Regions from separate parts of the Mucilaginibacter sp. P2_A5 genome, predicted to be linked through region 2. Evidence: riboswitches for the same ligand, from Rfam matches in the RefSeq annotation. Region 2 holds a riboswitch; each other region holds the start of a gene.
The links. A riboswitch is a leader RNA that binds a small molecule or an ion and turns the genes downstream of it on or off. The one in region 2 is predicted to bind S-adenosylmethionine.

Region 1: another riboswitch for S-adenosylmethionine. It lies ahead of AC1DXF_RS12760 (TlpA family protein disulfide reductase); the one in region 2 lies ahead of metH (methionine synthase).
Region 3: another riboswitch for S-adenosylmethionine. It lies ahead of AC1DXF_RS23385 (O-acetylhomoserine aminocarboxypropyltransferase/cysteine synthase family protein); the one in region 2 lies ahead of metH (methionine synthase).

Annotation. Positions count from the first base shown of each region.
Region 1 is NZ_JBFUCY010000013.1:7,669-18,679, forward strand. It holds gene AC1DXF_RS12740 (polyamine aminopropyltransferase) at 1-485, opposite strand, end outside; gene AC1DXF_RS12745 (hypothetical protein) at 491-676, opposite strand; gene AC1DXF_RS12750 (DUF4178 domain-containing protein) at 676-2,100, opposite strand; gene AC1DXF_RS12755 (S-adenosylmethionine decarboxylase family protein) at 2,100-2,453, opposite strand; SAM riboswitch class I at 2,810-2,923, shown strand; gene AC1DXF_RS12760 (TlpA family protein disulfide reductase) at 3,039-3,614, shown strand; gene AC1DXF_RS12765 (SusC/RagA family TonB-linked outer membrane protein) at 3,995-7,177, shown strand; gene AC1DXF_RS12770 (SusD/RagB family nutrient-binding outer membrane lipoprotein) at 7,184-8,623, shown strand; tRNA gene AC1DXF_RS12775 (tRNA-Cys) at 8,750-8,822, shown strand; gene AC1DXF_RS12780 (PIG-L family deacetylase) at 8,847-9,788, shown strand; gene AC1DXF_RS12785 (glycosyltransferase family 39 protein) at 9,796-11,011, opposite strand, start outside.
Region 2 is NZ_JBFUCY010000014.1:27,093-38,103, forward strand. It holds gene AC1DXF_RS13670 (hypothetical protein) at 1-715, shown strand, start outside; gene AC1DXF_RS13675 (transthyretin-like family protein) at 1,031-2,863, shown strand; gene AC1DXF_RS13680 (DUF6891 domain-containing protein) at 3,045-3,704, shown strand; gene AC1DXF_RS13685 (hypothetical protein) at 3,809-4,324, shown strand; gene metF (methylenetetrahydrofolate reductase [NAD(P)H]) at 4,419-5,375, opposite strand; gene AC1DXF_RS13695 (four helix bundle protein) at 5,451-5,789, opposite strand; gene metH (methionine synthase) at 5,843-9,532, opposite strand; SAM riboswitch class I at 9,688-9,798, opposite strand; gene AC1DXF_RS13705 (Bax inhibitor-1/YccA family protein) at 9,934-10,662, opposite strand.
Region 3 is NZ_JBFUCY010000032.1:10,836-21,846, reverse strand. It holds gene mqnE (aminofutalosine synthase MqnE) at 1-263, opposite strand, end outside; gene AC1DXF_RS23400 (hypothetical protein) at 483-1,004, opposite strand; gene AC1DXF_RS23395 (trans-sulfuration enzyme family protein) at 1,098-2,213, shown strand; gene AC1DXF_RS23390 (hypothetical protein) at 2,272-3,102, opposite strand; SAM riboswitch class I at 3,422-3,532, shown strand; gene AC1DXF_RS23385 (O-acetylhomoserine aminocarboxypropyltransferase/cysteine synthase family protein) at 3,779-5,098, shown strand; gene AC1DXF_RS23380 (homoserine O-acetyltransferase family protein) at 5,185-6,240, shown strand; gene AC1DXF_RS23375 (homoserine dehydrogenase) at 6,240-7,451, shown strand; gene AC1DXF_RS23370 (hypothetical protein) at 7,550-8,035, opposite strand; gene gpmA (2,3-diphosphoglycerate-dependent phosphoglycerate mutase) at 8,117-8,806, opposite strand; gene AC1DXF_RS23360 (acetate uptake transporter) at 8,910-9,500, shown strand; gene AC1DXF_RS23355 (SRPBCC domain-containing protein) at 9,524-9,907, shown strand; gene AC1DXF_RS23350 (OsmC family protein) at 10,037-10,471, opposite strand; gene AC1DXF_RS23345 (DUF3052 domain-containing protein) at 10,565-10,981, opposite strand; gene AC1DXF_RS23340 (DinB family protein) at 10,986-11,011, opposite strand, start outside.

The DNA of each region.
Region 1 (11,011 bases), on a different contig from region 2:
CCCAGGTAAGGGATAAGCAACAACGGGAATACCAACGAGGCTATTAAAGCGCCGATATAATCAAAAGTGAACACCTTTGATACCAGGTCTTTAAACTCAAACCGATTTTGCAAAATACGCATCAGCAGCGGAATCTCCAGGCCAACGAGGATGCCGGTAAGGGATATCAACCCATATAAAATAATACGGAACGAGCTCACATTCTCAAACACTAAAAACAGGATTGATGAGCTTGTACCACCCACCAGGCCAACCAGTATTTCGATGCGGATAAACCAGGCCAGCAGGTTTTTATCAAAGTATTTGGATACCCATGAGCCCAGCCCCATCGAAAACAGATAAACCCCGATAATGGTAGAAAACTGGGTAACCGAATCGCCCAGCAGGTAGCTGGCCAGTGTACCTGCTATCAGTTCATAAATAAGTCCGCAGGTGGCAATAATAAAAACCGATACGAGTAAAAGAACGGGAAGTTTTTTGTTCATGGCTGTTATTTATGATAAAACCTAACCCCGTAACCCGAGTGCGCTACCGGCCCGTTGTAACCCGCGTTCCGCTGTACCTCGTTACTTTCCCAAAAAGCTAAGCCATCAAAAGCCGCGTATGAATAATAGCCTACAATGGCTGCCACAATGGCTATGTATATAGCGTTTGATTTCATGGTTCCTGTTTTCATTATTCGTCATCTTTTTGATAGGGTGAAAAATCGCTGTTCATCCAGCGGTTTGTTTCAAATTTGCGCATCCGGTACCAGCAGTATAAAGGATAAAGGCAAAGCAGCAGCAGCGTAACCAATACATTGCGCCATAGGGTAACACTTTCGGTAACTTTAACAGATAGTGATGAAACATCCTTTGTGCCCGCATAAGGGTAAATATTGATGTGGTATTTGCCCACCGGAATTTCTGATAACAGCACGGTTTGGGTATAAGAACCTTCTGACCAGCTTTCGCCATCCTCATAACCATGATAGTATTCAATATCTTTTGAGAGACTCCAGGTTTGGTTATCTTTTTCGCATACCAGTTCGACCGTTGCCGATAGCCAGTTGTTATCAACCTGCGAGCCCAGCTCAAACTCTACCGGCACAGGCCCATCGGGTATTGTAAATGTGGGTGTTTTAAAGGACTTAAACTCATAATTGCCATTAGCGTCGGGGGCAAATGAGTTTAAGGAATCAACCGGCACAGCCCCTGCAATGTTTCTTAACGAATCGATCGCGGTACTTACATGCTTTGAAGTATCCGGCATATGGGGCGGCATGGCCAATGCATATGTGTCAGATAGCAATACCTTTTCGGGCCTTAGCCAGATAACCGAGAGTTGCACCAGCAGGAACACAACCGCGGCAACGCCACTTATTTTATAAGCGGCCAGCCACCTGGCTTTATGTTTTGATGGCTGGTTTGCACCGATGCCGATTTTTTCGGGAAAGCTTTCAACAGGGATATTAAAAGCCGCCGCTATTTCCGCCTCTTCCAGGTATTCGCCCAGGTACCAATCGGTAACGTGCTTTTTGATGTTCTCCTCGCTGGTGAGCATATAAGGGGGATCTATGAACTCTTTAGCCCTTAATTTTTCGGAGGATATATCCCAGTCGAACTCACCTATCATAGCCGTTATAACCGGGGTATATGCGTTATATTTAAGATAGGTATTACCCTCATACTCTGCCTCGTTGCCATAAATACTATTTACGCTTGCCAAATCCGGGTAAAAATTGGCGCCGGCAATCAAGCTCCAATGGCCATCATACTCCGATAAAAAGGCATAGCCTTTGGCGTAATTGTATAGCATGTATTCGCGCCACTCGTACCTGGTTGACCCCTCCTTCTTTTCAAGGTAAGCAATCAATTTGTACTCTATCCCTTTTAATGTACCGGTAGTGCCTAAAGGCATAACAGGCTTAAATTTTAAAACGTGAATTTTCTCTTCAACATAAGGCCTGCCCGCATCATTAAAAAGCAGGTAAGACCGGCATTGAGGACAAACCACGGCTTCGCAGCCTGCCTGATCATAAAGCGTAATACTATGTTGACAAGCGGGACAAACAAGCTCACTCGAAAACGGAAAAGCTTTGGGATTTAACGTGGCTGCCATTACCTTTTAATTTCGTTTTTTTGCATCTCGGTACCTTCAAAAAAAGCTATAACCCCCTGGTAAATGGCACGTGCTTTATCATCATTCTCTTTTTGATAATTGGATAAAAACACATCAAAAGTGGCCATAGCATATTCGGGCCAGGTATGGATAGACATGTGCGATTCGGTTAAGCAAACCATAGCGGTAAAACCACCGCCATCAAAATCGTGGTAAACTTCGCCAACTTTGGTTAGCTGATAGGTAGCGATGAGCTGATCAAACAACTGCCTGCAGGGGGCGCTTGATTGTAACAGGTTAGGTTTATCTGTACTGAATTCAGATAATAAATGTAATCCGGGTTTATAAGGCATCAAGGTTATTCATTTTCGGGAATAAATATATAAAAATTATTTGATGGGGATGGGCTAAAAACGCACACCGGAGACGACTCACCCCGACGAGGCCACGCCCGTCGCCCCTCTCTCCACTTCGCGCATAGAGGGGCAAAAAATTGTTTTTCTTTCCTCAACCCTCTTTGTGGCGTCAGCCGGAGAGAGGGTGGCCCAGCGCAGCGGCGGCCCGGTGAGTCGTAGCCAGCGTTCAACGCCAGCGCGTTTTATACACCCAATTTCCCCCCTTCTTTATTTCATGACAATTTAATTATACAATATCTATGTATTTAGTAGAATATATTTATACATTTGCATCGTTAAACAGTTCTTTAATTTAATTATCAAGAAAGACGGAGGGAAAGGCCCTATGATGTCTTAGCAACCTGTAACCCAATTGTTAAAAAAAGGTGCTAATTCCTGTCTGCTTTTATCAGCAGAAAAGATAATGTATGCCAATTTGTACGCAGCCAGGGGCTGTATGCAGTATCACTATCATCCCAATTTCTTGTTTAATTAAATTCATAAACTTTTACACCGCATCAAACACGGTTAAAAAATACAGCTATGAAAATTAAACATCTACTAATCATTACCTGCTCGTTATTAATTACCGGCTATTTCGCCCATGCACAAACCGCACCGCCGGCTCCTCTGCCTACATCAACAGATCGTGGTTATATTGTTAAAACCGGCGACCAGGCACCCGATGATTTTAAACTGGTGCTGGCCGATGGCACCCAAACGTCATTAAAGCAACTCAAGGGCAAAGTAGTTATCCTGCAGTTTACCGCAAGCTGGTGCAGCGTATGCCGCCAGGAAATGCCCCATCTTGAAAAAGAAGTCTGGCAGGCCTACAAAAACAAAGGCCTGGTGCTTATCGGGGTCGACAGGGATGAGCCGCTTGAAAAAGTGCAGCATTTTCAGCAGGAAATGAACATCAGCTACCCCTTGGCGCTTGATCCGGGCGCTGATATTTTTGGGCGCTTTGCCAATAAAAAAAGCGGCGTAACCCGCAATGTGGTTATTGATAAAGATGGTAAAATAGTTTACCTCACCCGCCTTTATGATACCCAGGAATTTGCATCGATGCTCAAAGCTGTCGACGCCCTGGTAAACAACAAAACCACATCTGTAAAATAAAGCTTAAAGCACAATGCCTAAAGCTAAAAGCTAAATTGAGTTCACCCTGCATCTACACTGACCCTGTTATCTTCTATATCTAAAATTGTTATGAAAACAACAAGAACACCTTTACAAAACGCACACCCTACCAACAAATGTGTATTCCTTTCCTCCGCTCCTGTCCATAATTATATGCAGGGTATGCGTTGTTGCTGTTAACTCAACGGCAGCGGTTATTTGCAGGCCCATTGTTTTAGCTGGCGTCCTTTGCTTATAACCAACACTATCAAAATTAATTTACCGGTATTTTAAAACATACAGCAGGGCATTGCCATACCCAAAAACGCTGCTATCTGGCTTTGCTATGCCGGCAATAAAACTATTAATCAATAATCGTCATGTTTAAAAATTACAAAATTTTACTGGCAATCCTGTTGCCCTTTTTCCTCATCCAAACAGTTGCGGCGCAATCTGTTAAAATAAGCGGTGTGGTAACCGCCAAATCCGATGGTTTGCCTTTGCCCGGTGTAAGCGTAGCTGTTAAGGGTACCGCAAATGGCGTGCAAACTACAACTGATGGTAAGTTTAGCCTTAACGCCAATGTTAATGATGTACTTAAAATCTCCTACATAGGTTTTGCATCGCAGGAAATTACGGTTAAACAGAGTGAAACCGGTTTACAAATTGTGCTGCAGGAAGCAGCCAACTCACTTAACGAAGTGGTGATCACCGCACTCAATATCTCCAAGGATAAAAAGACCCTGGGCTATGCAGTACAAGGCCTGAAGTCAAAAGATATTTCCGAGGCTAAGGAAAGCAACCTGGTAAATGCCCTGGCCGGTAAAATTGCCGGTGTTACAGTTACCAACAGCCAGGGTGATATGGGTTCGTCACGCATCATTATCCGCGGGGAAACTTCTATCGCTGGCTTTAACCAGCCACTTTTTGTTGTTGATGGTGTTTTTATCGACAATCAGCAATTTTTGGGCACCAATGGTTCAAGGGATTTTTCCAATGGCATAGCCGATCTTAATCCCGAAGATATTGAATCTTTAACTGTATTAAAGGGGCCAAACGCGGCCGCTCTTTATGGTTATCGCGCCGCGGCAGGTGTTATCCTCATTAAAACCAAAACAGGCAGGGGCGCTAAAGGGTTGGGTGTAACCATTAACTCAAACACCAGCTTTGCCAGTGTAAACATTTTGCCCGATTATCAAAACGAATATGGCCAGGGATCAAACGGGAAGTTTAGCTATGTAGATGGCAAGGGCGGGGGCGTTAACGATGGTGTTGACGAAAGCTGGGGACCTGCATTAGACGGAACACTTATCCCGCAGTTTTACTCAAACGGCCAGGCGGTTCCTTTTGTGGCCCATCCTGATAATGTTAAGGATTTTTTTAAAACCGGTGTTACGCTCAATAACGGCATTGCCTTAGCGGGCGGTACCGATAAGGCCGATTATCGCCTGTCATACAATAACCTGCATCAAACCGGCATTATCCCTAACACATCGCAAGGCCGCAACACGTTCGCGCTCAATTCTACTTTTAAGCTTAGCCCCAAATTAACGGTAACTACAATTGCAAATTATATTAAGGACGATGCCGATAATCTGCCCGGCGCGGGCGGCAGGCGGGCAACCAGTACCATGCTGCAATTCACATGGTTTGGCCGCCAGGTTGATATTAACCAGTTAAAAAACTATAAAGATGCCAACGGCAATACCTTTAACTGGAATAACAGCTATTACAGCAACCCTTACTGGCTGGCTTATGAAAACACCGTAGGGCAACACAAAAATCGTTTAATCGGTAGTGTGGAATTGAATTATAAGATCGTCGACGGCTTATCGGCCAACTTCCGTACAGGTACAGATTACTATACCGACCGCCGCAAGATAAAAATAGCCTATGGCACCAATGGCACACCGTTCGGATCATACGAGGAGGATGCATACACCTTCAATGAAACCAATACCGAGGGACGGTTGCAATACACCAGGAAGTTAAACAGCGATTTCTCCTTAGATTTGATGGGCGGTGGCAACATCAGCACGCAGCAAACCGAACAAAACGACCAGATCGCGCCTAAACTGGCCGTAGCCGGCTTATATACCTTAAGCAATTCCCGCGATCCGCTGGTGTCATTAAATAATTTTTACAAGTATAAAATATACAGCTATTTTGCATCTGCCCAGTTAGGGTACAAAAACTACGCGTTTTTAAACGTAACCGCCCGTAATGATTGGTCGTCTACCCTGCCAAGGGCAAGCCTATCCTACTTTTACCCTTCGGTGAATGGAAGTTTAGTGCTTTCAGAAGCGCTTGATATTAGGAGTGATGTACTTACATATTTAAAATTGAGGGGCGGATGGTCAAAAGTGGGTAAGCCCGGCACACCTTACCAGCTTATCAATACGTATAATTTTACTGCGCCATTTGGTGCAAACCCGCAACAAAACCTGAGCAGTATTGATCTTAACCCAAACCTGAAGCCAGAAATTACCACATCCGGAGAAGCAGGCTTTGAGGTAGGCTTTTTCCAGGACAGGTTACATTTAGATGTAAGTGTTTACAATACCAACAGTATTAACCAAATAGTTAATGTTGATGTAAGCCCGACTACAGGCTACAGCCAAAAACTGATCAATGGCGGCCGTATCAATAACAAAGGCGTTGAAGTACAGCTGGGAATTACACCCATAAAATCAAAAGATTTTACCTGGGATATTACCACCAACTACTCGCTTAACCGCAGTAAGGTAGCCAAGCTTGATGATGAGGGCCGCCTGCAAAGCATCATATTAGGCACCGACCGTACCGTACAGGTATTAGCAGCGCTTGGCCGGCCTTACGGTACTTTATATGGCAATGCCTACACCCGCGACGCTTCGGGCCAAATTGTGATAGGAGCCAATGGTACACCGGTTATTAACCCAACCAAACAGTACCTTGGTAAATTTACCCCCAACTGGCTGGGTAGCATCAACAACAGCTTTACCTATAAAGGCATAAACCTGGGCTTTTTGGTTGATGCCAGGTTTGGCGGTTCTATTTATTCAAACACCAATCGTACAGGCACCTATACCGGCGTACTGGCATCTACCTTGCCGGGGCGTGGCGCCGCAAACGGTGGCATAAGCTATTATTACCCGGGCAACAATGCATCTGCCGGCGCGGTACAGGTAACAGGCAGCGCCCCTGCAGGTGTAACTGTTTACAATGACGGGATGATTTTTAAAGGCGTAAAGGCCGATGGCACAGCTAATACCACCATATTGCCTGCCCAATCCTATTACAAAGGATTTACTAATGTTGATGAAGCTTTTGTTTACGATGCATCGTACATTAAACTGCGCGAGGTTAAATTGGGCTATACCTTCCCGTCACGCTGGGTAAAGAGTGTCGGCCTGCAATCGGCAACATTATCTTTAGTTGGCCGCAACCTGTGGATCATCCATAAAAACGCGCCAAACATCGATCCTGAAACTGCTTTTAATACAGGCAATGGCCAGGGTTTAGAAGATCTGACCCTGCCAACTGTACGCAACATTGGCTTTAACATTAACCTTAAATTTTAATTTACCATGAAACTTAAATATACAACCATCATATTATCAGGCGCACTGTTGTTATCGGCAACATCGTGCAAAAACGAACTGGTAGATATCAACAAAAACCCCAATAGCTCACAAACCGCGCAGCCCGATTACCTGCTAACCGCGGCCAGCAAAGTTACTGCCGATACCTACTGGGGTACAGCCAACAACATGGATGCCAGTTTGCTATTTGTTCAATACTGGGCCAAAATACAATATACCGATCCCGACAGGTATATATACAGCAACAGCGCTTTCCAGGAGCTATGGACGGTAGGTTACTCAAAAAGTATAGTTAACCTTAACCAGATCATTAAACTGGGTGACGCGCAGGGCAATACCAATTACAAAGGCGTGGCGCTGGTGCTGCGCTCCTGGGTATTTACTTTGCTTACCGAAGCTTATGGCAATATCCCTTATAAACAGGCTACCAATATAAATCAGTACCTTACCCCTGCTTATGATACCCAAAAGGATGTTTATTTTGCCCTCCTTGATGATTTAAAAACGGCACAAACCGCGCTTGACCCATCGGGCAAAGCCATTGCCGGCGATGTTATTTATGGCAACAATATAGCCCTGTGGAAAAAGTTTGCCAACTCGTTGCGCCTGCGCATTGCCTTGCGCATTGCCGATAGGGAGCCTGCAAAAGCCAAACAGGTTTTGGCCGATATACAGGCCGAGGGTGGCGCCTTTATCAGCGCCAATGCCGAAACAGCACAATTCACTTATTTAGATTCGCCCAACCAGAACCCAATCAGCAATTTGTTTGATACCAGGGACGATTACCGCATCAGCAAAACTATTGTTGATAAACTTTTTGCGCTTAACGACCCGCGCCTGCCTGTATACGCCAGCAAAACCAAGGATACCACGCCGCAAACCTATGTGGGCATACCCAACGGCCTGCTGGTTGGCGATGCCAGTAACCTGGGCTTTACCAAAACATCAAAACCGGGCGCTTACTTTTTAGCGCCGCATGCACCGGCGGTGATCATCAGCTATGCCGAAACCCTGTTTGACCAGGCCGAAGCTGTGGCACGCGGCTTTATTACCGGCGACGCGGCAGGTTTATACAAACAGGCGGTAACAGCTTCATTAAAACAATATGGCATTGCCGATGCGGCTATTGCTACCTATACCGCGCTGCCGGCCGTGCAATACGATGCTACCAATTACAAAAAATCAATTGGCGAGCAAAAGTGGATAGCCCTTTTTGGCCAGGGTCTGGAAGCTTTTACCGAATGGCGCAGGCTTGATTATCCGCAGCTGCAACCTGCCGTGGCAGGAACTTTAAGCGGTAAGCTGCCGGTCCGGTTTATATACCCGGGAACCGAGCAATCACTTAACGGCGCCAGCTACAGCGCTGCCGTAGCCAGCCAGGGTGCCGATGTACTGACCACCAAATTATGGTTTGATGTAAATTAAAAATAATTAGCGGCCATGTATTGGGGTAACACCCGGCATGGCCGTTTTTAAAGCCGAAAGCAGAATGCTAAAAGCTTAAAGCTAACTGGCTTTTATTGAAATTAATAGATGGGCTTTATACAAAAAGGCGGAGTGGCCGAGTGGTTCAGGCGGGGGTCTGCAAAACCCTTTACGGTGGTTCGAATCCACCCTCACGCCTCCGGGTTTAACTTTAAAATAGGCGATGAAAAAGCTGGCTGTACTATTAACTGTTGTATTTTATTGGGGAGAATTAAAACAGGGCAACGCCCAGGCTACAGCTGTAGGGCCGCGTGTACTGGTAGTTATGGCGCATCCCGATGATGAGAGTACATTTTCGGTAACGTTATACAAAATTGCCAAAGAGCAGCATGGTATTGTAGATTTGTTTGTAATAACCAACGGCGAGGCCGGTTACAAATACGCAACGCTTGCCGAAAGCTATTATGGACTTGAACTTACCGACGAGAAAACCGGCCGTGCCAACCTGCCGCGCATCCGCAAGCGCGAACTGGTAAACGCAGGCCATATTTTGGGCGTAAACAATTATTATTTCATCGATCAAAAAGATGCCCACTATACCTTAAACGAAAAGGAACCGCTTGATACCAGCTGGAATGTTAATACCGTAAACAACCGCTTACACCAGGTTTTAACAAACAACCATTACGATTTTATATTTACCCTATTGCCCGAGGCCGACACCCACGGCGCCCATAAAGCCGCCGCCCTGATTGCCTTAAATGCAATAGCAACATTGCCGGCCAATAACAGGCCTGTTATTTTAGGCGCGGCAACCTGCAACAAGGCCGATACTGTTACCCGGTTCAAGGGCTACAGCAGTTATGCGCAAACCATACCGTTGACGGATACGGCAAATTTTAAGGTAGACCGCACAGCATCCTTCAGCTACAAAAACAGGGTAAATTACAAAGTGATAGCCAACTGGGAAATTGCCGAGCACAAATCGCAAGGCGTTACCCAAATGACCATGAACAACGGCGATGTGGAAGATTTCTGGTATTTCGCGGTAAATGGCAAAGCCGGCTTACAAAAAACAAAGGCCTTGTTCCGGGCGCTTAGTTATACGCCCTATCTGCCCAAAACTTACCAGGATACCAATCCGGTGTATTCAAAATCTAAGTAATCTGTGGTTATCTTACCGTATAACTTATCGCCTTGCTGTTGCGCCCGCCGTTAAACGGATCGGTAAGTAACGAAAATACCAGCTGGTACTTACCCGGCCTGGTTGGTGCCGTTACGTTAAACTTAAAGTGGGTTGTTTCGCCAGGTTTAAGGCTGATGTTATAAAAGCTGTTGTCGGCCCTTTGGCTGCTGAATACGTCGGTATCTACAATAAAGCTGGCTTCGAAAATAACCTGGTGCCGCTGGCCTTTGTTGCTGAAACTAACAGGCACCTTGTAGGGGTTTTTAAACGTAAGATTGAATTCTTTTTGCTGGCCGGGGGCTACAGTTTCTTCTTTCTCAGTGGTTTCAAATTCTATTTTCTGGTAGGTGCGCACATCATCTACCCAGCCGCCATACCAGTTGCCCGCAGGAGTATTAATAGTATCAGTACTAAAACCCGGCTGAGGATGCTCTAATACATAATACGCGCGTTTGTGCTGCAGGCTGTCTTCTATCGGCCAAAACTCGTACTGTGTACGACGGTAATAGCGTGGGTCGTAATCAAAGCCCTTTAAGGTATTATTGTAAAAATTATATTTTGATGGGTTTTGGAAGCCCTCGTTAAAAATAACATAGTTATCGCCCGCTTTATCATGCACCAGTTTTGCCCAATCTTTAAAATCGTAAAAAATCCTCAGCGCGTGCATTTGTTTCAGAACAGGCAGGCCGGTTATAATCAGCAGCCTTACAAAAACAATCAGCCCGATATTAATCATCGCCAAACGATTAAACCAGGCTGGTTTGCCACCCGGCTGCGTAAAATGGATTAGCGCCAGCATGCACAGCGGCACGTAGGCTATAAGCGTCCAATGCAACTGCACCTCGCCCTTAAACGATGTAAGGAAAAAAAACGACAGGATGCCAATACTATTTACCAGCAGCACCCTGGTGAAAGCATCTTTTATACGCAAGGTAAAGCCTTTGTAAAACACCAACCATCCAATTAAAGGACCGGCCATCAGCAATTGTCCTAATGGATAGTTATAGGAAAATGACAGATCATAGGGCTTGTCTGCCCGCTCGGACAGGTGGTAGCTTATTGAGGGATATTCGTGATTAACCTGCCATAAAATATGGGGGATATACAACGCCAGCGCCAACACCATAATGCCATAAAACGAAGCCCGTTTAAACAGTTTGGGGCTTGCTATAACGGTACAGCCCAATAGTAATATGCCATGA
Region 2 (11,011 bases):
GAGGATATTGGTATTGATTCCTGGTAATTACACGGTGACTAACAGCTTACCCAACTCTATTATTAACAAAAACGGTTTCATGACCAACACCGGCGAGCGGATCTCTCTTGAAAAAACATGGCAGGTATTATTTAACCATGTGCTGAATTTCAAGAAATTAGAGCCAACCGCGCATTATACCCAAATTAATCGCGGCTCGTTCATGGGGCAGGTTCGTTTAAACGAATTTTTAAACGCGACAGATTGTAACACCTTTATTTATCATTTTGGCTATTCAGCCGTCGAAAACCTGCCATATAAACTTATTATTCAGCCATCGGATGGAATGAATATGTTTATTGAAATAGCAGCTCCTTGTCCTGGCTCAGCGGGTTGTCCCTCTTCCACCAGTTCAGACCCCTGCGCCCTTACCCGTATTGCAACCAACTTTGCCGGTAAAGAAGCTGATGGCCAATTAAATGTGCTTAGGGGTTTCAGGGATAAAATTTTACAGGATAAATTTACCGGAGCCGAGATTGAAAAATATTATACAATTTCTGCATCCCTGCTTGAGGCCATTGATAAGGAGCAAAACCAGGCCGTTATATTTAAAGAAATTTATGACAAGTATATTCAAACGTCAATTACTTCAATAAATAATAGCGATGAGGCAACAGCTTACAACCTTTTCCAGGAAGCAATGCAACATTTAACGGATACCTATTTATATCAATAAGTATCTATCCGTAAAAAAAGCGTCTTTCCTTTTAGGGGGAAAGGCGCTTTTTTGCGTTTATCAGACTATTATAGTAAAAATATTATCCCCCCTTCCGCGTATTTCTACGCAGCAGAAACTGTAGTAGTACGTTTTCAATCGCGTACAATCATAGGGCATAAAACAGTAGTAGCAACGTTGATAGGTTTTTTTTTTAGTTAAACCTTTGGCATAACAAACCAGCAGTGCTAATGCCTGTGCTGGAAAATGTTATGGAGCATGCCGAAAATCCAATCAAAGAGTAGGCGGGAAGAAGAAATCTAAAAACAAAAACCTATGAGCTTTATTATTAAAGGAAACCTACGCGGTTTGCTATGTTCTGATTGCGAGATGCCGGTATCGGGCAACTCGGTAAAAGTTTACAAAACCTTTGACAGGGCCAACGAAACCCGCCTGGCCGTTGCCGATGCCAAACAAACCTTTCACCAGGTTACCGATGCCGAGCTGAAAGAAAAAGAAAAACTGTTTATTGCCGAAGGCCGCCTGCAGGATAATGGCGACTTTGTTATTGAGATTGGCGAAAAAAGCGGCTACGATGGCGGAACGGTAGATGTTGACTGGTATTGCGGCAATACCCCCATAAAGATAGGGCCGGGGCCTAAAAAAGACCTTTCGTTGCAATTTCATATCACCACTTTGCAGCCAACCTACAAGCAAACCGAAAAAGGTGACCAGGTAGCTTTCTTTGAATACAGAATAGATCCCAAATGGTTTTGCCGTATCCTTACCCTCTTAGATATCTGGGTGGTTTGCGGAATAGTAACCGATTGCGAAACTAAAAAGCCGTTATCGGGTGTTAAAGTATTTGCCTACGATGTCGACCTGATACAGGATGATACTTTGGGTAATGCCTATACCGATAGCAATGGCAAATTTACCATAGTATATCCGGGCGCCAATTTCAGGCAAACCTTGCTGTCGCCATTTTTAAATGTAGAGTGGCCCGCCGGTCCGGATTATTATTTTAGGGTAGAATCGTCTTCAGGTGCTGTTTTATTACAGGAAGACCGTACCCGTGGCCGCCAAACCGACAGGCACAACGCGCATAACTGTTTCTGCGTAAAACTTTGCATCAAAGATGGCGGCGTTTACACCAGTGATGTGCCCTGGTTTACATCGGTAGGTAAATTTAATATCACATCAGATATTGATGCCGCGGGTAAAACACTTACCGCCAAATCGGGCGTTGGAGGCGTGGGCTATGGCTTCTTCAATTCGGTAAACCTGGTTGGGTACGCCACCAAGAAGGTGCCAACAGCGCCAGCAAGCGCTTTGCATTACCGCTTTTTATACTCGCTGGACAACGTGAATTATAGCCCCGTTACCGCCGCCCAGATGGACCCTACGCAGCTTAAGGTTGCTACCCGCCAAATTACGTGGAATGGTGGCCCTGCATTTCAGAATGTAATGATAGACCTTGGACAGCCAGCATCGGTACCGGATAGCATACCCGCCGATAATTTCCCCAGCCCAATTGCAGATCATGTGCTTCACCCGGATGCTAACGGCTGGATAAGGGTTGATCAGCCTGCCCTGGATAATGGGTTTTACGGCCCGTTGGTTTTACTAAATACCAATACCATTATTGGCGGCGGCGATGCCAGCGCAGGTTTAACCCCAGGCAGCCCGGTTGGCGCGGCAAATCAAAAAAACGGCACCATGTTGTACCTTAAGTTTCAAACAACAGATGATCCGGCCAATCCTGCATCTGCCAATTTAAATACGCAATCTATCATCGGTAAAATATACGTAAACAACTGGAACGAGGTAAGCCTGCTTAAACTGGAAGAGCTGTTTGCCGGTGGCGGCAGCGGTTGTACCCCGGTACAATCACAAGCCCACGTTGATTATACGGTTGATCATGAACTGATAGGCAGCTGGAACATTGGCATATGGTCAAACGCGATAGGTAGTGTATCTGGCCTGCCATCCGGCAATGTACCCAGAGGGGCTGCCGCGGTATATAACCTTGCAACAGCTGCCATATCGCCGGCATTTAGTACCTGGCCGTCATGCGCCTACAGCTTAACCTTAGGCACCGTGCGTAAGTTGACCACAGGCGACTCGAACGATCAAGGCAAAACAAACCAGGTTATTTTTTGCAAGTAATTAAATCTATCCATACAAAAGGGTATCGCTTAACCGGGATACCCTTTTTGCATTAACATATATTTGATGTGTGAAAAAATTACACAATCCATCAGGTGTATAGTAATTGTTAAATGTAGATATTTGGTAAGCAGGTTTAAAGCGAACATCTTTATCATTACAATTAATGGTACCATAGCTTATGACACAGGAAGCCAAAAACGAGGCGTTAGAACAAATAGAACTGGATATTAAGGTTGGATTTGAAAATGAGCAGCAAATTTTTGATGGGTTAGAAGATATGTTTTACGATGAGGATGATATTGATGATGTTTGGTTAAGACAAACCATCCATCAAAAATATAAGCAACATCAAAAGGAAGCTTTGCAGTGGGCAAAATCAACCGGATTTGATAAGCTTGCCAAGGCATTTGACCAACTTATTGCGCAAAAGATAGTGTGTTTGCACAATGCCGGCTATACCAAACAAGACGGACAAGGTGACTGCATGGAAACAATTGAAAAGCTGGATGAATTGGGTGTTAAAGCTATTGGCTTTTGCTATTATCACTCGCAGGATTTAGCGAGGGCGGTTGACCCTTTCATCCGGAACCTATACTTGGGGTTTGATAGTGCTACACAAAATGATGATGAAGCGTTACATGTTGCCCGGATGATTGTTTCGACGCTGGAGGAAAATGGTTTCCAGGTAAGCTGGCCGGAAACTGTTGAACAGAGGATAGAAATTAAAAATATCGATTGGAAAAAGATTCCAGATGATGAGGAATGGGGCGCGGAGCGGGTTATACAGATGTTGGCTAAACCGGGATCAAATCAGAAGCCTTTTTGGAAGCTATGGTGATGCAAACACGATGTTGGCGAGTAATGTTGAAAAGTAAGCCACACATAGTAGGGATGCCAGAGCCATTACTAGTGGCAGGTTCTTAAATATAAATAACTAAGCAGATGGGCAACAAGTTAAAATGGCCTGAATTTGAAACCCTTGCACAAGCCACATTGTTTCAGGGACAAATTATTGATATTGATAAACAGTACATACAATTGGTTATCGAACCCTCTTTTGATAACAGTATTAATTTGCAGCTTGAAATAGGTGAAGAGGCTGTTAAATGGTATAGAACAACATGGTCGAGACTTATTGATACTCCCAAATTTCATAACCCTGTGGAAGGTCTGAAGTATATTGGACAGGAAATAAAACCAACTATAAACTATGAAAAAGGTGTAATTGATGCTCAAAAGATCGCAACGATTATCGGTCTCGCAAAAATGATATCTATTAAACCCATCCTTAAAGAACAAAAAGGAATTGTGCTTGACGGTATCAATTATACATTAACCATTCATGTTGAGGGACTAAAAATAACTTACAAATGGCATTATCTTGAGGAAGGCTGGAACGATTTGGAGCAACTGAGATTGAATCTCGAAGAATTTAATAGCGAATTACCATATGCCTAAGAGCACAAAAAAGCAACTATATTTTTTTCTTACAAACAAAAAACGATGCCCTTATTTTAGAACATCGTTTTCACAACAGGGCATTTATATCCCACTAAAAAATAGCCTCCGCAATCCGCTTAGTTGGCCCGGCGTTGCTCATGGTATAAAAGTGTAGTACCGGAACACCAAAAGCCATCAGCTCGCGGCATTGGTTTATCATCCATTCCACGCCAATATCTTTTACATCTTTTTCAGATTTGCATCCGTTAACAGCGTCGCATAAATCCTCGGGCATATCAATATGGAAGGTTTTGGCAAGGTTAATCAGTTGCTTTGATGTGGTAACAGGTTTTAAGCCTGGTATAATGGGTACGGTAATGCCGTTGGCCCGGCAGTTATTTACAAAGTCGAAATATTTCTGATTGTCAAAAAACATTTGGGTAACAATAAAATTTGCACCCATATCTACCTTTTGTTTCAGGTATTTAAAGTCGGTTTTAAGGTTTGGCGCTTCAAAATGCTTTTCGGGGTAGCCGGCAATACCGATACAAAAATCGGTTTTCAGGCTATCGTCGTTATGTTCATGCAGGTAAATACCGTTGTTCATGTTCACTACCTGTTGTAACAAATCGGTAGCATAGTTATGCCCATTGGATGTTGGCACAAAGGATGCATCTCCCCGGCGTGCGTCGCCCCGCAAAACCAACACATTCTCGATACCTAAAAACTGGAGATCGACCAACCCATTCTCCGTCTCATCCTTGGTAAAACCACCGCACAACAAATGCGGAACGGTATCTACCTTATATTTATTCATGATAGCAGCGCAGATAGCGATAGTGCCCGGACGTTTGCGATAGCTCAGCTTTTCCAGCAAGCCATTATCATGCTGTTTGTAAATAAAATCCTCGCGTAAGGATGTAACATCAATAAACGGCGGCTTAAACTCCATTAAGGGGTCAATGGCATCGTAGATACCCTGGATGCTTTGGCCTTTTAAGGGTGGGATTAGTTCGAAAGAGAATAACGTTTTTCCGTTGGCGTTTTTGATATGATCTGTAATTTTCATTATTTTGTTGTAGGTTGTGTGTTGAAAGTTGTAAGTAAAAAGATTTATTCAGAACTAAAATATCTGATGAAACCATTAAGCAGTTTTCTTACGAATTTCCAATTGTGATAAGTATTTGTCGAGTTGTGGTTTTTCAATGAAGTTCAAATCGCTACTTAAAAAGAGTTGTGTTTCTAATTCATATAATGATCCTCTTGCTATATAGAAAAACTGAAGGCTGTCCTTTTTATGATTTCGTCCACATCCTTCTGCGATATTCGATGGGATAGACACCGAACACCTTCTCATTTGATTGCTTAACCCAAATTGCTCTTCTTTTGGAAATGAACGTGTTGCAGAATATACTTCGCTAACAAGCTTCCTTGCTTCAATCCAAACATTTAATTCTATGTATTTTTTATAATCGCTTTGCACGTCGTTTAATTAAAGCTTTTTTCTCATACAACTTACAACATTCAACACACAACTCAATAATTTATATTAGGCCCCAACCACCTCTCGATGTCCTCAAGCGGCATTTGTTTCCGCAAAGCGTAATCCTCAACCTGGTCCTTACTTATCTTCCCTAATCCAAAATACCTTGCCTGCGGGTGTGCAAAATAGAACCCACTTACAGAAGCGGCCGGTGTCATCGCTAAGCTCTCAGTCAGGTGCATTTTGGCAGCATCTTCCGCTTTCAGTAACTCAAACAAAGTTGTTTTCTCCGTGTGATCCGGGCAGGCAGGATAGCCTGGGGCCGGGCGGATACCCTGGTACTCTTCTTTGATCAGTTCGTCGGCATTTAGCTGCTCGCCTTTGCTGTAGCCCCAGTATTCTTTACGTACCAGTTCGTGCATTTTTTCGGCAAAGGCCTCGGCAAGGCGATCGGCAAGGGCTTTGGCCATGATGCTGTTATAATCGTCATGGTCGGCCTCAAATTCGGCAACCAGTTCATCGCAGCCAATGCCTGTGGTTACCGCAAAGCCTCCAAAATAATCCGGCACTCCGCTTTCTTTTGGTGCGATAAAATCCGACAATGCATAATACGGATCGCCTTTAACCTTTTCGGCCTGTTGGCGCAGGGTATGGATGCGGGTTAACAACGTACTGCGACTTTCGTCGGTATATAGTTCAATGTCATCGCCTACGCTATTAGCCGGCCAAAAACCGATAACGCCGTTTGCATGCAGCAGTTTTTCTTTTACTATCTTTTTTAACAACACCTGGGCATCATCAAAAAGCTTTTTGGCTTCATCGCCTACAAACTTATCGGCAAATATCTTGGGATAGCTGCCGCGCAATTCCCAGGTGTGGAAAAACGGTGTCCAGTCGATATAAGGAACTAATTCTTCCAGCGGATACGATTCAAATACTTTGGTACCGGTAAACGTTGGCTTTGGCGCTACATCGCCGTCCAGGCTAATCTGGAAACGGGCCTGCCTTGCCTGGTCGATGGTAACAAAACGTTTATCCGATTTTTTATTCAAATGCGCTTCGCGGGATTTGGCATATTCCTCCTTTATGTTTTTGATATAGGCATCCCGGCCATCGCGGTTCATCAGGCTGCTACACACGGTAACACTGCGCGATGCATCCAGTACATGGATTGCAGCGCCCGAGTAATGCGGATCGACCTTAACGGCCGCGTGGATACGCGAGGTAGTAGCCCCGCCAATAATCAGCGGAATAGTAAAACCCTCGCGCTCCATCTCTTTAGCAAAGTGCACCATCTCATCCAGCGACGGCGTAATCAAACCACTGAGGCCGATGATATCTACATTTTGCTTTTTAGCCTCTTCAATAATGCGTTGTGCCGGTACCATAACGCCCAGGTCAATCACCTCAAAGTTGTTACAGGCCAAAACTACGCCTACTATATTTTTACCAATATCATGCACATCGCCTTTTACGGTGGCCATCAATATTTTACCGGCGTTTGCACGGCTTCCGCTACTGTCTTCGCCTGCATCAATAACCCGTTGTTTTTCAAGCTCGATAAATGGCAGTAGGTAGGCCACCGCCTTTTTCATTACCCGGGCCGATTTTACCACCTGTGGCAAAAACATTTTACCGGCGCCAAATAAGTCGCCTACTATATTCATGCCGTCCATCAAGGGGCCTTCAATTACTTCCAGCGGTTTGCTGTATGTTTGGCGGGCTTCTTCTACGTCATCATCCAGGTATTCAATAATACCTTTTACAAGCGCATGCGATAATCTTTCCTGTACGGTTCCTTTGCGCCATTCTTCATCGCGTACAACTTCTTTACCTTTACTTTTAATGGTATCGGCATATTCAACAAGGCGTTCGGTTGCGTCATCGCGGCGATTAAGCAGCACGTCTTCTACCAGCTCAAGCAGGGTTTTATCTATTTCCTGGTAAACTTCCAGCATGCCGGCGTTCACAATACCCATATCCATACCGGCGCCAATGGCGTGGTATAAAAATGCCGAGTGCATGGCTTCGCGCACCACATTATTCCCCCTGAACGAGAAGGAAATGTTGCTTACCCCGCCGCTTACTTTGGCATGAGGCAGATTTTGTTTTATCCAGCGGGTGGCCTCAATAAAATCAACCGCGTAATTGTTATGCTCTTCTAAACCGGTTGCAACGGTAAGGATGTTTGGGTCGAAAATGATATCCTGCGGAGGGAAACCAACCACGTTAACCAAAATATCATATGATCTTTTACATATCTCAATACGGCGTTGTAACGAATCGGCCTGGCCGGTTTCGTCAAAAGCCATTACTACCGTGGCGGCACCATAGCTCAGGATTTTACGGGCCTGTTCAATAAATTTTTCTTCGCCCTCTTTAAGCGATATGGAGTTTACGATGCCCTTACCCTGGATGCATTTTAAACCCGCCTCAATAACCGTCCATTTTGATGAATCGATCATGATGGGCAGTTTGGCAATATCCGGTTCGGATGCTACCAGGTTCAGGAATTTCACCATCACCGCTTCCGAATCGATCATGCCCTCGTCCATATTGATGTCGATAACCTGGGCACCGCCCTCTACCTGTTGCAGGGCAACGGCTAATGCGGCTTCATAATCTTCGGCTAAAATAAGTTTCGAGAATTTTGGCGAACCGGTGATGTTGGTACGCTCGCCCACATTTACAAAAATGCTGTCGGGCTTTATGGTCACCGCTTCCAGGCCACTCAGGCGCAGGTCGGGTTCAATTTCGGGGATAAGCCTTGGGGGGTATTTGGCTGCCTTTTCGGCGATGCATTTGATGTGCTCGGGCGTGGTGCCACAACAACCCCCCACAATATTTACCAAACCGGCTTTAATAAAATCATCAACCTGGTGGGCGGTTTCATGCGCGGTTTCGTCGTACTGGCCAAACTCGTTTGGTAAACCAGCATTAGGGTAGGCAGATATAAATACATCTGCTTTCTCAGATAGTTCGGCCAAATGCGGTCTCATTTCTTTGGCACCCAAAGCACAATTTAAACCTACTGAAAGCAGGTTGGCGTGACGGATAGAATTCCAGAAAGCCTCTACCGTTTGCCCGGAAAGGGTACGACCGGAGGCATCAGTAATGGTACCGGAAATCATGATAGGCAGATGCTTGCCCGACTCGTGGGCGTATTTATTGATAGCGAACAAGGCTGCCTTGGCATTCAGTGTATCAAAGATGGTTTCAACCAATAATAAATCCGATCCGCCATCAACCAGGCCACGCACCTGGTCGTAATAGGCGTTGGCCAAATCATCAAAGGTAACGGCACGGTAGCCCGGGTCATTAACATCTGGCGATAGGGAGGCAGTACGGTTAGTTGGCCCTATGGCACCGGCCACAAAGCGCGGTTTTGCCGGATTTTTTTGGTTGTATTCGTCGGCCACTTCGCGGGCAATACGGGCGCCTTCGTAACTAAGCTCATAGGCCAGTTCCTCCAGCTTATAATCGGCCAGTGAAATAATTTGTGTGCTGAAGGTATTGGTTTCAATAATATCGGCGCCGGCATCCAAATACTCGGCATGGATGGCCTTGATAATATCCGGGCGCGTAATATTCAAAAGGTCATTATTCCCCTGCAAATCACTATGGTGATCTTTAAACCTTTCCCCACGAAAATCCTTTTCGGTAAGCTGGTACCGCTGTATCATGGTACCCATAGCCCCGTCAATTACAAGGATGCGTTTTTCTAATTCTTTTCTAATGTTCATGGTTAGTATCAAGTAGTTAGTATCAAGTATCAAGTACGGAAACTCCGGCGCCTGATTTTTAATTAGATCAACGCAAAAAAATCTTGCTACTTGATACTAATTACTTGCTACTAAAAAAAAGCTTACATCGAAAAGTCGGGTGTTCAATTGACTTTCGCTTATCTTTCCCAGGGCTGTTTAGCTGGCTGAGTAGAATGTAGCACCTTGTGAAGCACAGGTTGCTAAGACATCGCAGGGTCTAATCCCTCCGTCTTTCTCCATAAGCAGTGCAAAGGTGCATAATAAAGCCGTAAAATGCAATAGTTTATATGCCAGGCTATGTGTACGCTAAGTAAATTTATATCCACAAAAAAAGCTGCCTTTGCGGGGCAGCTTTTTAATAATAATTTGTTGGTTGTTTATTATCGCCTGCTACCAAAAAGACGCAGCATTGAAGTAAACAAGTTAATAAATGTAGTATAAAGCACAAATGCGCCCATGATCACCAGTTTTTTTGACTCTGCACTTCCATACTCAAGTCCGGCACCAATTCTTTTCAGCATTTGCATGTAGTAGGCTGTTAAACCAACCATCAATACAACAAATACAAAGCTAAGCACGTAGCTTAACTGAGGGCTACCTAAAAAGAAGTTAACCATGGCCACAGCAAATGCACCAAAAAAGATGATGATTAAAATTGAACCAAATTTGGTTAAATCCATCGTGGTAAAATATCCGGCAATAGCCATTATGCCAAAAACTACAGCGGCGCTGATAAATATGGTAAATATTGACGTTGCTGTATAAATAAGGCCGAAAATGCTCAGGCTTATACCAACTGAAGCGGCGTAGGCAATAAACAAAAACAAAATAACCGGGTATGATAACCTGTTGAGGCCAAAGCTTATGACCATTGAAAAAGCAACCGGTGCAAATAAGGCTACATAGCCTAAAGTTGAAAATCCCTGCGTTGCAGGGTTAACAATCAAATTCATCAGGTTTTGATTTAAGAAGAATTCGAAAGCGCAAAAAGCAGAAATGCCTAATGCAATAAACATCCATGCAAATACTTTACCCAAATATTTACGGGATGCATCGTCCTCTGTTAATTGTATAACGTTTTTATAAACGTATTGATCTTTAGTTTCCATTTTTTGATAATAAATTACTACACGAATATACGAAGAATTGGTGAATATATTGTGAAGGGTAGTATCAGGTCAGGGAAATCGCTTTTAAAATTAAAGACAAACAGGAGGCACCTACGGAGCCAAATTGTGCGGGTGGGTGTAATACTATAAACACGTGACTCCGCTGGAGTCAACAGTTGCAGGTTTATAACTCCAGCGGAGTTTCGTGTTTATAGTAAAAAAAGTAACAGTTTTTGGCTCCGTAGGTGCCTCCTGTTTTAAAAGCGATTTCCATGAATATCAGGTAGTTAGTACCAGGTATCAAGAAGGCTGCGCACATCAAACCAGTCCGAAAGTCTTTTGTCAGAAA
Region 3 (11,011 bases), on a different contig from region 2:
GAACAAAATTTGCAATCGTAAACACAAAGATTGGTAGGCTCGATATGGAAATTACGGTTGAAATAAGTTTTATCGCCATGGCGCTTCTCGCGGATGTAGTTGGCTAAAACACCAAGGTAACCAAGGTCGCCCTGTTCATATAATGTAACACCTTCATCAAAGGTAATCCTTTCGCTGCGTTGTACCTTTTGGGCAATGTGCTTTAAATCAGCAGGCAGATCTGGATTTTGTAATAATAACTGTAAATTATGCTCAGCTTCCATTCAAAAAACTTTGAACAAATGTAGTAAAAAAGCGGAAAGCTTAAAGCCAAAGGCCTAAAGCAAGGGGCATCTTTACAATAAGATTATGAGGGGGAAAAACTTAAAGCCGAAGGCTGAAAGCAAAAAGCTAATGGGGAAAGCCGAAAGCTAAAGGCTGAAAGCAAAAAGCTTAAGACAAGAATTCGAGGAGCTTTTGGCATTCTGCTTTCGGCTTTTAGCTTACAAGGTTGTTATAGCTGTAATGTTTATCCCTCTAAAGCAATCGTCGGCGCAATTACGCGGCACATAACCGCAGTCTGAAATGAGACCGTTGTTTTTTGCTTCAAATATGATGTCATTAGTTGTAGCATCAACTTTAAGCCATTCGGTGCGCGCCTTTAAGTAAATGCCATCCATCGTAAGTGCATCTGTGGCATCATTTGGGTGTGTATTTATGGTGGCAGCATCTTCATGCCAGGTTTTAACGGTATCGACTTTATTGGTGCCGTCGTTACGGGATTGTACCCGGATATAGTCACGCGAAACAACCTTACCATTGTTTACGGCTACTTGGATAGTAACTCCAAAACCTACCCACGAACCAAAAACTGTTGTGTAGGAATAGGAATTTTTCGAGCTGCTTTTAAAGCTCATCCAGGCTTTATAGCTGGTGTCATACTCGCTTTGTTTAGCGATGTTTTCTTTTTTACAGGCGGTAGCTGATAATAACAGGATAATAGTGAGTAGGTGCAGGTTTTTCATAAAGCTTTTTTAACCATTACGCAAAATTTAAATCAGTCGCTACAGTAAATCACAAATAATCTTATTTACTTTGAAACGATAACATCAACGACAATGAAAACTGAAACTATAGCTATACACGCAGGCAACCATATAGACGGATCATCAAAAGCCGTAATACAACCCATTGTTATGTCGACTACTTTTGAACGTGGCGAAGATGGCGGCTTTCCCGGCGGGCATATTTACAGCAGGGCATCAAACCCCAATCGGGCCTTGCTTGAAAACGTTATAGCCAAATTAGAGGGCGGCGCCGATGCCGCCTCATTTTCATCAGGCAACGCGGCGGGCATGTCGGTATTTCAGTCGCTGGCGCCGGGTACTCACATTATTTGCCCGGATGATATGTACCATGGTTTGCGCAATCAGCTTAAAAACCTCTTTGTGGGTATTTTAACGTTTGATTTTGTTGATGTTAATGATATCGAAGTTTTAACCCAACACATCAGGCCCGAAACCGGGCTGATTTGGGTTGAGACGCCATCAAACCCACTGCTCAAGATCACCGACATACAAAAAGTGGTTGCCTTTGCCAGGGCGAACAATATTAAAGTAGTGGTTGACAATACTTTTGCCACTCCCATTTGCCAGCAACCATTAGCTTTGGGTGCCGATATGGTAATGCACTCGGCCACTAAATATTTTGGAGGCCACAGCGACCTGATGGGCGGCGCATTAATTACCGCCGAGAAAAGCGACTGGTGGGCCAAAATACGCCAGGTACAGGAAATGGGCGGCGCTATCCCCTCCCCAACCGATTGTTTCTGGCTAGTACGCAGTATTAAAACCCTCCCGTACCGGGTTAAGGGCCATGTACACAATGCGCAACTATTAGCTGAGTTTTTAGAACAGCATCCCAAAGTAGCAAAGGTATTATACCCTGGCCTGCCGTCGCACCCGCAGCATCAAATTGCCAAAGAGCAGATGCTGGCCTTCGGCGGTATGTTATCATTTATAATTAAGGGCGATGAAAATGATACGCACAACATCATCAATAAATTAAAAATATTTACACGGGCAACCAGCCTGGGCGGCGTGGAAAGCTTAATTGAGCACCGCGCAACCGTAGAAGGCCCCGACACTAAAACACCAAGGAATTTATTACGTGTTTCGGTTGGGTTAGAACATATTGATGATTTGGTGGACGATTTGGAGCAGGCGCTTTTTTAGGTTAAAGGCAAAAGGTGAAGGGTGAAAGGTTGTTCGGAAAAGCGTTAAGTTCATGAGTTCAAAAGGTGGTTTTGAGTGATAACTTCACCATTTCCTCGGCATATTGATTTGTTTTATGGCCGCCAATCCATGTGGTGATTATTGGTATTTCCTTGTAGATCGCCGCAATTCGCCTTTCAAATTTCTCGCGGCCTTTCTGGAATTTATTGGGATTTCTATAGTAGTACTCAATTGCACATAAGCGAGTGGCCGGATTTTTACTAAAAAGCAGCATATAATCTATTTCTGGGGTCAATTTGCTTTTCACAGTATCAAAATTTATCCGGTTATCTAAAAGCATAAAACCAGCATAGTTCATCGCGATGTAGTAACCAAAGGTAACACCCGAAAAAGGGGTCATTAGAAATCGGGCCTTTTTATTTTTTGAGGCTATTTTGACGCTGTCGTTTAGTGGTTTTGACATCGCATCGTAATTAAAATAGATTGGATTAGCATGTATTTTATCCTTAAATTTTAATAAAGGAGAACATATTTTTTTATAACGGCTGTTTAACCGGGCGTCATAAGGTATGCTGGCATCTAACATATAGCTTATCAGTGAATCTTTAAAAAATATAAACTGGTAACTGATACGCAGATAGCCTGCTTCGTAAACACTTGAAACATCAGCGTAACCAAAGCCAATATCCTCCATTGTATGTTTTGACGTAATTAGCAGATCGAGTACGCCCGCAGGATTGGTTTTATAAATATCGGCCAGTTTTTTTATAAACAGGGAATCATTAAAAATAAGCTGTTGGTTTACGTCTTTCACTTTTGCTTCCTCCTGTCCAAACAACAGCGTTGTTGAGCAGCAAATGAAGATTATAAAAGCGAAAAACTTATTCATGTGGCGGTTTATTGGCGATACAAGATAATAAAATTTGGTGTTTAAATAAATATCCCCTTTTCCTCAGCGGTAGGTATCTTTCACAGACCGCAATTCCAGATATTGCCGGTTGGGCCAGGCGACCCGAATATCTATCGGAAAGATGCCCATGGGGACACAGACATCGGAGCAAGAACTTTTCTCCTTTTACCTTTCACCTTTTGCCTTTTACCTTTCCCTTCAAATAAAATTTGGTATTTTAATAAATATCCACTTATATTTGGGGCATTATTTGGTAGCGATACCATAGTCGATCAATTCTCCGCATAGTTCGGGTATTGATTTATAAAGAAGCGGCGAGAGATCAGGCTCAATGACCCGCTGGCAACCCTTCAGTTTTGAAGAAGGTGCCAATTCCTGTCCCGGCAAATAACACCGGGGGATATAAATTTATAGCCATGAAAAGTTTAATTACAATTACTAAAAGCAACATTTTTAATACCCAAAACGGTAACATACAACGTATTAGCCCAATTATTGGCAATATTTGTATGTGTTGCTGCTGTTGATGCTTTAATACGTCCCTTTTTTCAATCCCTGAAAACATACGTGTTGTAAAACTGATAAATATTTTATCAGCTTGCTAAAATCCATCTAAACAACAAAATTTAATTATAACCTTTCAAAATCTACAACTATGTCAGCCTTAAAATTCGAAACCTTACAATTACACGCCGGCCAGGAAGTTGATCCTACTACAGGCTCACGCGCGGTACCGCTTTATCAAACTACGTCGTACGTATTTAAAAGTGCCGAACACGGCGCCAACCTGTTTGCATTAAAAGAGTTCGGGTTTATTTATACCCGCTTAATGAACCCCACTACCGATGTGTTTGAAAAACGCATAGCCGCTTTAGAGGGTGGTGTTGCAGCTTTGGCCACGGCATCGGGCCAGGCAGCGCAGTTTATAGCGTTAAATAACATATTGCAGGTAGGGGATAATTTTGTGACCTCGCCATTTTTATATGGCGGCACATACAACCAGTTTAAGGTAGCTTTTAAACGCCTGGGCATTGATGTTCGTTTTGCTAAAGACGATACAGCCGAAAGCCTGGAAGCCTTAATAGATAATAAAACCAAAGCTATTTTCCTGGAAACCATTGGCAACCCCGGCTTCACTATTGCCGATTTTGATAAAGTTGGCGATTTGGCCAAAAAACACGACCTGCCGCTAATTGTAGATAATACCTTTGGTGCAGGAGGCTATTTATTTCGCCCGTTGGAGCATGGCGCAAGCATAGTGGTACAATCAACCACCAAATGGATTGGCGGCCACGGTACCAGTATTGGCGGTGCAATAGTTGATGGTGGCACTTATAACTGGGGCAACGGCAAGTTTCCTCAATTTACCGAGCCATCCGAAGGTTATCACGGTTTGGTTTTTGCAGATGTGTTTGGCATAGGCGGCCCATTTGGCAATATCCAGTTTATTATTCGCGCCCGTGTGGAGGGATTGCGTGATTTTGGCCCTTCGCAATCGCCATTTAATTCATGGCTGAATATACAGGGACTGGAAACACTATCATTACGGGTGCAACGCCATGTAGATAATACACTGGAACTGGCTAAGTGGCTTGATCAGCATCCGCAGGTAGCATCGGTAAATTACCCGGGATTAGAGTCGTCGCCGTACCATGAGTTGGCAAAAAAATACCTGAAGAATGGTTTTGGTGCGGTGTTGTCATTTGAAATTAATGGCGATAAAGCCGATGCCGGTAAACTGATAGATAGCCTGAAACTGGTAAGCCATTTGGCCAATGTGGGCGACGCCAAAACATTGATCATTCAGCCATCGGCAACAACACATCAGCAGCTATCTGATGCCGAACAGCTTTCGGCAGGGGTTACACCAAATTCGTTACGGGTAGCGGTGGGTATTGAACATATTGATGATATTAAAGCAGATTTTGAACAGGCATTTGCCAAAATAAAAGAGGCGCAGGCCGAATTAGCGTAGTGGTGAGTAGTGAGTGGTGAGCGGTGAGTGAATAAAAACTCACCATTCACTACTGACAACTCACTTCTATCAACATGAATAGAAGAATGAATACAGAAACATTTAAGTACACACAAACTTTTGAGCTGGAATCGGGCGAACAACTACAGCAACTGGAGATAGGTTTTCATACTTATGGGCGCCTAAACAAAGAGAAAGATAATGTGGTATGGGTATGCCACGCCCTGACAGCCAATGCCGATGTTTTTGACTGGTGGAAAGGTTTTGTGGGTACAGGAAACAAATTTAACCCCGAAGAGCATTTTATAGTTTGTGCCAACATTTTGGGCTCGCCATACGGCACAACTAACCCCTTAAGCGTAAATCCGGCAACAGGTGAGCCATATTTTTTAACATTCCCTCAATTTACCATCAGGGATATGGTAAAGGCGCACCAGTTATTAGCCGACCATTTGGGCATCGGCAATATTCATATCCTAATTGGTGGCTCATTGGGCGGCCAGCAGGCCATTGAGTGGGGTATTATCGAACCAAACCGTATCAAAAACCTTATTTTGATAGCCACCAACGCGCGCCACTCTCCATGGGGCATCGCGTTTAATGAGTCGCAACGTTTGGCTTTAACCGCCGATGCAACTTTTAACAATAATACGGTGGACGGTGGACAAGCCGGCTTAAAGGCTGCCAGGAGCATAGCTCTACTCTCCTACCGTACCTATAAAACTTACGGTATTACACAGCAGGAAGATGTTGATAGCAAAACCGATAATTTTAAGGCATCAACCTATCAGGATTACCAGGGCCAAAAGCTGGTGAACCGGTTTAATGCCTACAGCTACTGGTATTTAACCAGGGTGATGGACTCGCACAATGTAGGTCGCGGCCGAAATGGCGTGGAGAAAGCATTAAGCATCATCAAAGCCCGTACATTGGTTATCGGTATTAAATCGGATGTGTTATTCCCTATCGAAGAGCAGGAGTACCTGTTTAGGCATATCCCCAAATCGGCCTTTGCTGAATTGGATTCATTTTATGGCCATGATGGTTTTTTAATTGAAACAGAAGCATTAACAAATATTATCACGTCGTTTTTTAAAACCGATGTAAAAGGAAAAATTATAGAATTGCAACGTACAGCGTAATGAGTAAAAAGTTAAGTATAGGATTATTTGGATTTGGCGTAGTTGGACAGGGATTATATGATATCATCAAGACAAAAAATTTAAACATCGAAATTGTAAAATTTGCAATAAAAGATCCGCATAAAAAGCGGTCGTTACCGGCAGAATTTTTTACCGCAGATAAGGAAGAGCTGCTAAACAACCCGGATATCAATACCATTGTTGAACTGATTAACGATACCGAGGCAGCTTTCGAAATTGTATCAAGAGCATTAAGCAGTGGCAAAAATGTAGTTTCGGCCAGTAAAAAAATGATAGCGCTGCACCTGGATGAGTTGATTGAACTGCAGCATAAACATGGCACATCTTTATTATATGAAGGCGCGGTTTGTGGTAGTATCCCCATCATCCGCAACCTGGAGGAGTATTATGATAACGAGTTGCTGCACTCCATCAGCGGTATTTTTAACGGATCATCAAATTATATCTTATCAAAAGGATTTATTGAGGGGCTTGATTATAACAGGGCCCTGCAACAGGCGCAGGACCTTGGTTTTGCCGAAACCGATCCCACCAGCGACGTAGGTGGTTTTGATGCCAAATATAAACTGGTGATAGCAGCCGCGCACGCTTATGGCGTGGTTGTAAAACCCGATGAGGTTTTTAATTTGGGGATTCAGAACCTGGCCGCGCATGATTTACAATACGCCCGCGAAAAAAACCTGAAAATTAAACTGGTACCTGTAGCCAAGGAACTCGACGATAAAAATGTAGCTATGTTTGTGCTGCCGAAGTTTGTGAACAGCAGCGAATTTTTATACAACGTGGAGTACGAATATAATGGAGTAACCGTACAGGCCGCCTTTGCCGATCAGCAATTCTTTTTTGGTAAAGGGGCAGGTGGCCACCCTACCGGTTCGGCGGTGCTATCTGATATAGCCGCGTTGCGCTATAGCTACCAGTATGAGTATAAAAAAGCAAAGGAAAAAACCGGGCTTCAATTTACCAATAACGTGGAATTTGATATCTATTTAAGGTATGATGACGAGCGTTTGGTAGAAGATTTGAAATTTATCTCCATAAAAGAACGCTATTATTCGGGCGATTATAAATTCGTTATCGGAAAAGTTAATTTACAAAGCCTGATCGATAATCAATCGCACATAACTGAGAGTAAGGCATTTGTTGCCTTTGCCGGTCAGCTTACCGGGGTTAGCCTGGCATTGGTATAAAGCAGGTACGAAAGTCCTGATGTAGATTTTGTTTTGTTTCTTTTACAAAAAAGGCCCCAACCAGGGGCCTTTTTTATATCGAGAGATTTATATTTTTTTTACTTCGCAAAAAATGCGGCAATGCGTTTGCCAAAGGCAACGGTTAAAATACCTACCAGCACTTTTGTTACAGATGACATGACCGCGTTTTGATCATTTTCGCTGGATATATTGTATAACCGATAAAGCAGGTCAGGAACTGTGTTAACAATAAGTAAGCCCCCGATGATGACAAGCGCTATCTCATAAATCACTTTACGCTCAGCAAATAATTTTACGTTTTCTTGCTTGTCGGCTGCATCAGTGATGAGCCGGGTAATCAATTTTGTTCCGGCTATCAAAAAGATCGACAAGGCCAGCAGGAATACAAAATTGACGATGTTTAACCAAAACAAGTTCATTTGCTCGGTAGCGTGGTCGGCCGCCGCAATCGCGCTGAAACTTTTTAAAAACGTAAAAAAACCGGGAATTTTGGATAGGTTGGAAACCAGCAGGTAAACACCAAGGATTTTTATGGTTATTTCATAAATATCAGACTTCTTCATTTTTTAATTTAGGGTATAGTTTATAATTAATCGGGACGACTAAGATAAACAAATGCCCAATATATGTATGAAAAACCGGCTTTAATCCAAATAATAATGCCTTATCTGGTTTAACCCATGATCCAGCTCATAAACCCATGGTGTGGCGGTAGGTATTTCCAGTTGGGTTACCTGCTCGTCGGTAAGGCAATCAATATATTTAATTAACGAACGCAGGCTATTGCCATGGGCAACTACAATTACTTTTTGATTACGGCGCATGGCGCTTACAATAGCTTCGTTCCAAAACGGCAGTACCCTATCCATGGTTTCGCTCAGGTTTTCGGTTAGCGGTAATTCACGATCAGTTAAATCTTTATAACGCAAATCATGACCTGGGAAGCGTGGATCATCACGGGTTACGGCAGGTGGATGCTCGTTAGGGTCGCGACGCCATTTTTGAACTTGTTCGGCACCGTATTTGGCTACAGCTTCATCTTTGTTCATCCCCTGCAAAGCGCCGTAAAAACGTTCATTCAACCGCCATGATTTTTCAACCGGGATCCATAAATGATCCAGTTCTTCCAGTATAAAATGCATGGTTTTGATTGATCGTTTTAGGTAAGAGGTAAAACCAACATCAAAGTTATAGCCGTTCTTTTTTAGGATCTGCCCTGCTTTATGAGCTTGCTGGTAGCCATTTTCGGATAAATCCACATCTTCCCAACCGGTAAAACGGTTTTCGAGGTTAAAAACACTTTCGCCGTGGCGTATCAATACTATTTTTTGCATAGGTATTTGCTTAACGCAAAAGTAAGGCAGAGTTGTAAATAAAATTGTAAAATATTCATAAATCACTTAGCTTGCGTTATAAACCAACTAATACTAAACCAATATGATCCCTACTACACCTGCCCCTGTAAAGGATGGCATCGCTAATCCGGCGCCGCTTGGGCTTTGTGCCTTCGGTATGACCACCGTTTTGTTAAACATCCATAACGCCGGCTTTTTTGAAATGAACAGCATGATACTGGCCATGGGCATTTTTTACGGCGGCCTGGCCCAAGTTATTGCAGGTGTTATTGAGGCAAAAAAGAATAACACCTTTGGGTTAACCGCTTTTACCTCCTATGGATTTTTCTGGCTATCGCTGGTTGGCTTAATAGTTATGCCCAAACTGGGCTGGGCTACAGCACCGTCTGAAGGTGCTATGTGCGCTTATTTAGCGGTTTGGGGTATATTTACGTTGCTATTGTTTTTTGGCACGCTAAAATTAAACCGCGCGTTGCAGTTTGTTTTTGGCTCGTTAACCATATTATTCTTTTTATTAGTAGCAGGTGATGCAACCGGCGATGCCACCATTAAGCACCTGGCTGGTTATGAAGGTATTATTTGTGGCGCATCGGCTATTTATACAGGTATTGCCAATGTATTGAACGAGGTTTACGGTCGCGTTGTATTGCCAATTGGCCCGGTAAAGGTTTAAAATAATCTTGCTAAATTGCGCAGGTGAAAGATTTTAAAAAATACTACAGCATACCGGCAACGCCCGACGAAATTTATATAGCCCTTACCAACCCCATCACTATTGAGTTATGGACAGGTGAAACCGCCCAAATGAGCACCGAACCAGGTTCGGAATTCTCCATGTGGGACGGTAGCATAGTCGGCAAAAACATAGAATTTGAGCCTGGCAAAAAAATTGTACAGCAATGGTATTTTGAAGGTAAATCTGATGATTCGATAGTTACCATAAAACTACACCCCGATAAGCAAGGCACATCTGCCGAAGTTAGGCACACCAACATTCCCGATGAGGATTTTGATGATATTGCCGATGGCTGGACCCATAGCTACTTTGGCGGATTAATAGACTTTTTTGAAGGCGAGTAATAAACGCTCTGAGCATCTTGCTTAATGGCAGATATTAAACATAAAAAGCGATGGCTATAAACCATCGCTTTTTATGTTTTAAAATAAGCTCCTTAAATTTCCCCGGAACCTTAATAGATTTTATTGTCGTTATATCTCCACCGCCGGATGAACAAACACCTTCGATTTGATATCGGCGCCGGCTTTACCAAGCGTAGCGGCTACCGAGCAATATTTGTTTAATGATAGTTCGACCGCGCGTGCTGCCTTATCCTCATCAATATCACCATAAAGGTGAAATTCAATCTCGATATCCTGCCATAAAGATGGCTCTTTGCCGGCTTCACGTTCGCCATTAACTACCATTTTATAGTCCTTTACTTCCTGGCGTTGTTTTTTTAGTATGCTGATAACGTCAATTGCAGAGCAACCCGCCAGGCCCATTAATAGCATTTGCATTGGGCGTACGCCAAAATCCTGGCCACCGCTTTCGGGGCTGCTATCCATTTTTACAGTGTGGCCAATGGAATCAACGGCCTCGAAGCCGAAATCGCCATGCACACGTTTAAGTTCTATTGTGGCCATAGTATTAAATTTATAATGATGCTAAGTTAGGTAATTGTTGGCGTTTGCAAATAATAGCTGATGATTGTTTACGCTGTTATTACCAAAAAAGTTTTAAGCCAATGATTTCCTGTCCTTTACCGGGATAACCAATTTTAAACCCGACCATATTTCGTCTACCGCACAAACTTTTACATCTACCAGTCCTATTTTAAGCGCGAAATTCCGGATCACGTCTTCAGTAATATCGGTAAGCACCTTTGATGCTTTTTTGGGCCACGATACCCAGATCATGCCATCGGGTTTTATCTGCTTCATCAATAACGGCAAGCTGGCTAAAAGTTCCTCATTACTTTTGGTAAAAAAATGGACCAGATCTTTTTTAATACCGGCGTCATCCACAAAGTAAACGTCGGCCGGCATGTCGGTAAATAACTGCATATAATAATCGGGCGCGTTAATCAGCATTACATTTGCCAATGTTTTTATACCCAGTTTTTTTGCTAATGGAGTGCCGGAGTATCCTGCCATATCATCAGATGGTTTTTAAATGATGCATTA